One region of the Paenibacillus sp. FSL H8-0332 genome, then DNA from elsewhere that is predicted to be linked to it. Evidence: riboswitches for the same ligand, from Rfam matches in the RefSeq annotation. Region 1 holds a riboswitch; the other holds the start of a gene.
The links. Region 1 has a riboswitch for cyclic di-AMP ahead of NST43_RS15820 (APC family permease). Riboswitches for the same ligand answer to the same signal wherever they lie in the genome.
Positions count from the first base shown of each region.

Region 2: it holds a riboswitch for cyclic di-AMP, as region 1 does, so the genes downstream of both, NST43_RS01100 (hypothetical protein) here and NST43_RS15820 (APC family permease) in region 1, are expected to answer to the same signal.

Region 1 is NZ_CP150145.1:3,675,628-3,679,037, forward strand. It holds gene NST43_RS15820 (APC family permease) at 1-1,815, opposite strand, end outside; cyclic di-AMP (ydaO/yuaA leader) riboswitch at 1,944-2,104, opposite strand; gene NST43_RS15825 (disulfide oxidoreductase) at 2,331-2,765, opposite strand; gene NST43_RS15830 (DsbA family protein) at 2,762-3,410, opposite strand, start outside.
Region 2 is NZ_CP150145.1:253,595-257,004, forward strand. It holds gene ltrA (group II intron reverse transcriptase/maturase) at 1-1,159, shown strand, start outside; gene NST43_RS01100 (hypothetical protein) at 1,575-2,030, opposite strand; cyclic di-AMP (ydaO/yuaA leader) riboswitch at 2,165-2,334, opposite strand; gene NST43_RS01105 (glutaredoxin family protein) at 2,644-2,886, opposite strand; gene ytxJ (bacillithiol system redox-active protein YtxJ) at 2,883-3,209, opposite strand.

The DNA of each region.
Region 1 (3,410 bases):
TTTATGCAGGTGGAACGGAACCGTAGCGATGACAATGTCCTTCTGATTCATCAGATAAGAGCGGATGAACAGGCTGGTCTGATTATGCAGCACGGCCTGCCACCAGTGCTTGGTAACGAATTGCGGAATCAGGACGGTAATATGGTCCGTTGAAGCCGTCTTCCACTCCACCGTATCAATGAATTTCACCAGCGGGCGGATAATGCTGCGGTAACGGGAGCGCAGGACAATCAGGCGCACTCCAGGGTTCCACTCTTCCCACTTCTGCTCCATCTTGTGAATCTCCTCTTCATCGAACCCTACATAGACCGCCACAACATTATTGGTCAGTGACTTCGCATAGCTGATCGAATGCAGTACAGCGCGGGTTACACCAGCGACTGGAACGACTACGGTGCTTCCTTTGATACAAGGCTTATCAGTAGCCGGACAGATCCGTAGCTGATCAGCAATATTCATATAATGGCGGTGAATCCGGTGGAACACAATAATGACGACCGGCAGGAAGATGAAGGCCATCCACACGCTGGAGAATTTGGTGATAATGAAGATTAGGGTAATCGTTAACGTGGTGAGCATTCCAACCGTATTCACGGCGAACTTGCTCTGCCAGCCTTTCGGCTTCGTTCTGTACCATTGCACCATCATGCCCAGCTGCGACAGCGTGAACGGAATGAATACCCCTACTGCATATAATGGAATGAGTCCTTCCGTATTCCCGTGAAAAGCCGCTACCAGCAATGCCGACATCACGCCGAGGAAAATAATCCCATTGGAGAAGCCGAGCCGGTCGCCGCGCACCATGAAGGCATGGGGCAGATATTTGTCTTTGGCGAACATGAACGCCAGCAGCGGGAAGGCTGAGTACGCCGTATTGGCTGCCAGGAACAGGATAACCGCCGTAATACCCTGAATGAAGAAGTACAGCCCGCCACGGCCGAAGGTAGACTGGGTAATCTGTGAGACCACTGTAGCCTTCTCATCGGGCATGATGCCGTACCAGTAAGCGAGCACCGTAATTCCTGTGAACATCACCCCGAGAATAAGACCCATAAGCATCAACGTTTTGGCTGCATTTTTCTCCGCCGGCGCTTTGAAGTTAGGAATGGCATTGGAGACTGCCTCAACTCCGGTCAGAGCCGAACAGCCGGAGCTGAACGCCTTCAGCAGCAGGAACATACTCACATTCGACACCGCCGAGCCAATCTCAGGAACATGGGCGTGGGCGCCGCCGGTCATATATTTGAAGACCCCCGAGATGATGAGCACGAAGATGGAGACAACGAACAGATAGACCGGGATAGCGATGAAGGAGGCCGATTCGGTCACCCCGCGCAGGTTGACAATCGTTAAGAGTACGATAACAGATACCGCTATAAGGACACTATGATTATGCAGATTTGGAAAAGCCGAGGTGATCGCATCCGTCCCCGCCGAGGCGCTTACCGCCACCGTCAGAATGTAATCCACCAGCAGCGAGCCGCCGGCCAGTAGCCCGGTATGCACCCCAAGATTGGTTTTGGCTACAATATAAGCACCTCCGCCCTGCGGATAGGCGAATATCGTCTGCCGGTAAGACAGAATCAGGATGGCCAGCAAGCCCAATACGGCTAATGCAATTGGCAAGGAGTACCAGATGGCGGTGAACCCGGCGGCCACCAGTACGATTAGAATTTGTTCTGTTCCGTAGGCTACAGACGATAGCGCATCAGAAGACAGGACAGCCAGTGCTTTCACCTTGGATAACTTTTCATGATCGAGTTCGTTCGACTTCATCGGACGCCCGATCAATAGTCGTTTTACCTTGCTTACCATTGTAATAACAGTTCCTCTCTTGGTTAAGTTGAAATGGGCTTTCCCTGCGCTGTTTTCATAAGTGGATTTCATAAATGCAGGCACCAAAATAAGCATACGGAAATGATCCGCATGCCTAATGTGCATGGTCATTATCCCACTAGTAGCTTACGAGGTTAGCTGGCGGATTCGGACTGTGGTAGCCCTACGGTTACAGGTCCTTGCGGACTGCTCCGATTCACCCCTTTTGGCCTTGGCCAAAGTGTGGTTCCCCCGTTTTTCCTTCCGGAAAATTCAGCGCATATTCAACTTCTCACAAGGACTAATATTAAGCTACAATGCGTCTTCCGTAAAGCGTGGAAACAAATGAAAAAAGAATGAAAAGAACTCAAAACAACCAAATTCATCATCCGGTATGTCTTGATCTTTCATTCTCTTTCATTATCCCTATATCACGTGATTTTACAGGGTTTTTGCATATTATTTTTTGCTAAAATTAAGGGGATTCTCTTCTCTTCCTTCTGTCCGTCAGCTTCTTACTCTACAGGCTCCTCTTTGCGTCCTGTCCATAGTAAAATGGAAATTAATGCAAACGCGATGAGTGCCAGCAAAGGGATCGTTATAAATCCGAACCAATTCAGATAATCCTTGTTGCACGGTACGCCGATTGTACAGGGAATCACTTTGCTGAGTGCCGGTATTTTCTGCTCCGCATAATGATAAATGGAGATGCTCCCGCCGATCAGGCTAAGGGGAAGCACATAAGGAATGATCCGCTTGTCCGCCCGGTAGGTGGCGATCCCCAGCAGGAACAGCTGCGGGTACATGAAGATCCGCTGGAACCAGCACAGCTTGCACGGCTCGTAATGCAGGACCTCACTGAGATATAGGCTTCCCGCTACAGCCACCACACAGACGAACCAGGCCAAGTACAGACAATTACGCCGGCAGAAGGCAGAGAAGGCGGTCATTGGGCGGTTGCAGCTGCTGCTGCTGTTGCTGCTTGAATCTGGGCGTCAATCGCCTCCATATTGAAAGGCTCCTTCACCTTGATGCCATTCACGAACAAGGACGGTGTATTCGTTACGCCCGCATCCGTGCCAAGCTGAATATCCCGGTCAAGCTCCTTTTCATAGGTACGGCCATCAATATCCTTGCGCAGCAGGTCATAATCCACCGGTAGCTCCAGCTGCTTGGCAAGACTCACCATGAAGTCAGGCGTAGCCCATTCCTTGTCTTCATTCCCCTGATTGGCATAGATCGCATCGAAATACTTCCAGAACGCTTCCTGGTTCTGATGATAGACCGACAGCGCTGCAAGAGAGGCCGTTCTCGAATCCTGGGCGATGAAGGCCAGATTCACGAAATAGAAGGCGGCTTTATTCTGATCCACATAGCCCTGAACGATCTGCGGTTTGATGACACCGGTGAACTGGGCGCAAGCCGGACATTTGAAATCGCCGAATTCCACAATTTTGACCGGAGCATCCTCCTTGCCAAGCCGCATCATTTCACTGTAATTGAAGGCAACCGGCTTACTGTCTGTGCCGGCAGGCGAAGAGTCCTTCGAAGCAAGCATGAATAAGCCTACAAAAATAATAATGACGATGGCCACC
Region 2 (3,410 bases), 3.4 Mb from region 1:
GAGTGAAGCCTGGAGACGAGTTAAGGCAAACAAGGGAGCGGCTGGAGTAGATGCCGTGACGCTCGCAGATATTGAAGCACAAGGAGAAATACGGTTCCTGAAGGACTGTGAGCGAGAATTGAAAGCAGGTAGCTACGATCCAGAGCCCGTACGGCGGCACTATATCCCAAAGAAAGACGGGAAACAAAGACCGCTGGGTATCCCGACGGTGCGCGACCGAGTCATACAGATGGCAACGAAACTCGTGATTGAACCGATCTTTGAAGCAGACTTCGAAGAAGTATCCTTCGGATTTCGCCCGAAGCGAAGTGCGAAAGGAGCGCTGGATCGAATCCGGAAAGCCTGCAACCGCAAAGGGAATTGGGTAGTCGACGTCGATATCCAAGGCTACTTCGACAACATTAACCAGGAGAAACTTATGAAATTGGTACAAATGCGTATCAATGACAGGCGAATCCTGAAATTAATACGGAAGTGGCTTCAAGCGGGTGTGATGGAAGAAGGAAACGTAAGGCGTTCCGATTTAGGCACACCGCAAGGTGGGGTGATTTCACCGCTACTGGCGAATATCTATCTGAATTACTTTGACCGACTATGGGAGAAATACGGAAGGGGGTTGGGAGAACTGACAAGGTATGCAGACGACCTGGTGGTGGTCTGTAAAACCAAAAAGGACGCCGAACATGCTTATGAGCTCATAAGCAGGATTATGGAACGTCTAGAGTTAACCTTACACCCGGTCAAAACTCGCATTGTAGGCCTGTGGACAGGAGAGGAAGGATTCGACTTCTTAGGAATGCACCACCGAAAAACGAAAGCAGAAACCTCTCAAGGGAAGGTGTACTATACCACCCAGCAGTGGCTAACGAAGAAGGCAGAGGAACGTATTCGAGGCGTGGTCAAAGATAGATTAGCACCGCCCGGCATGCGATCTAAATCGTTTGCGGAACACGTGAAATGGCTCAATCCGAAGATACAAGGATGGAGAAATTATTACTACACGAACTACAGCCAAAAGAGATTAGCTAAGCTAGACTGGTATATTCTGCAGCGATTAACCCGGTGGTACGCGAAGAAGAGACAGCGCAGAAGATGGATGAGTTCACTATCTGAAGTCAAGTATATAGCCAACATGAATGGACTAAAAACGCTATTGTGATCTGCATGCTCATGAATGACAAACATCGGAAAGCCGTATGAGGGAAAACCTCACGTACGGTTTGATGAGGAGGGGCTGGTTAATCCAGCCCTTTACTCTAGAATTTATATGTTTTGGGTCCCCGCAAAGTACCTGAGTCATCATCGAAGCTAAACCCCACTTTGTGGGGTTATTTTGCGGACTCAGCGGCCCTTATTTCGTGAAAAAGACCGATTAACTCCCCGTTACGGACTGATAGGACGTTAAGGGCTGTGTGGAGCGCAAAATGAGGCGGAATGGGTTAATTAAGCGCCTCTCAGTCCGCTTGGCCTTCGGCATGGTCCCATTTGCCGAAATAGCGGATCTGTAGTCCGCACGGCCCGCTATCCATCTCCTTCTACCGCACTCATGCCTATATCCCATATCTTCCTCAGTCTCATCCCGCCGAAGGGCGGTGGACCGCAGGCAAGGTTGAATGTGCGGCTGCCATCTGTTCGCGTATTCCTCTAAGCCGCGCCTTCAGCTCGGGGATGCTGCACTCCAGGATCTGGCTGATGTCGGGCAGGGGGAGCTGGATGCCGTACCATAAGGCACTGGTAACGTGATCATCCCAGTTAAGCAGCCCAGAAGCGCAGCGGCTACGGTCCCGGGCGAGCACGGCACATTGGCGGATGCACTCTCTGTAGGCAGAAGCAGCAGCGCCGTCTCCTGAGAGGCTGTCCTTCAGCCACAGTGGATGGAGTGCCGCGAAGGTGGCGGTGGTTGCTTGCTCGGCGCGGGCCCCCTTTTCGAGCAGCAGGCAGCTAAGCGCATAGACGGGGCCGCTAGATTGCTGGATGAAGTGGTTGAATCCGGCAGCGCTTGCTGCCTTGGGCGATAAGGGGTCAGGCATGTGGTCACGTTCCTTCCTGAATCTGTACTTTAGTGTTCATTCCAGCGCGCAAAAAACCGCAGGACAGAGGAGGACCTCTGCCTGCGGTTTTGGGTATAAGGCGTTAGACGCCTAGCGCAAAATCGTGGCGGATCTGGCTCTCTCTTAGCGCTTACGGGGTTAGCTGTCGGATTCGGACGGTGAGAGTCGCCCTACCTGCCGGAGACTTGCGCGTGGCATTCTCCTTCGGATTCACCCCAAGTCGGCCTGACGGCCGGATGGTTCCCCCGTTTTCCACATGACGGAAATTCAGCGTGCAATGCATATGCTCATTTTCATGAATGCGTTCATTTGCTTTCAACACGAATCATACTCTGTTCAGAGGGGGGTTGTAAAAATGGAAAAGAGTGCTATTCGACTTGTTTTCAGCAAATGGCTGAATGGCTGTGCATAGTGAAGCCAAAACTCATATATATAGCAGATTATCTGCCATTTATCTCGCTCAAGCGCTGTTTTTTATTTTTGGCAGACGGCAGTGGGGAGGAAGGGTCCCCAGGTATCGTCGCCGCCTACCTCTATGAATCGCAATAAAAAAGGCGCTGCTCCTGTTGAGAAGACAGCACCTTTACGTATATTACAGAACAGCAGCATCCATAAGCTCCTGAAGCTCAGGAAGATTGAAGCCCTTGACCGCCCGGTCCCCGGATACGGTGACTGGAATGCCCATGAATCCCAGCTTCTCCACTTCCTCCTGGTAGACGGAGCTTGTCATCACATCCCGGACCTCGAAGGGAATGCCCTTGCTCTCAAGCAACTGCTTGACCTGATTGCATTCGCTGCAGCCGGAGGTTGAATAGACAATTACGTTCGCGCTCATTGTTCCACTGCTTCCTTTATCGCTTTTTGGGTAATCTTCCAGTGTGAGGTGTTCCAGCGGACTTCGCTGTCCTCCAGCAGGAAAATCTGCGGGGATTCATGCTTGATCCCTAAATCCTCAGCAATCTGGTTGGAGACAGGACGGTCTTCGATCACATGGACCACGGCTGCAGGAGTATCTGAATGCTGTGCATAGGCCTGGAATTCCTCGTTGGCCTTGGCGCTGATCGGACAGGTGGTGCTGTGCTTGAAGAGCAGTTTTTTGCCAGGCTGCCCGATATATTGCTCTAGTTCTTCCTTAGTGTGAATTTGTTGAATAGACATCAGAGGATCACCTTCCTGGGTAAGAGTAATGAAACCTGTTGTCAACAATTGTGTTGTTAACAACTATTATTCATGATTGTAGCATAGTTCAAAATTAAAGCAAAAGAAAGTTCACCATAGCCTGCCCCTCCCTTGCGGGATGTTGTTAACGGCCGGTGGCCGTGCTAATGTGAGAGGGATGAACCAAGGCTCGGTGCATAT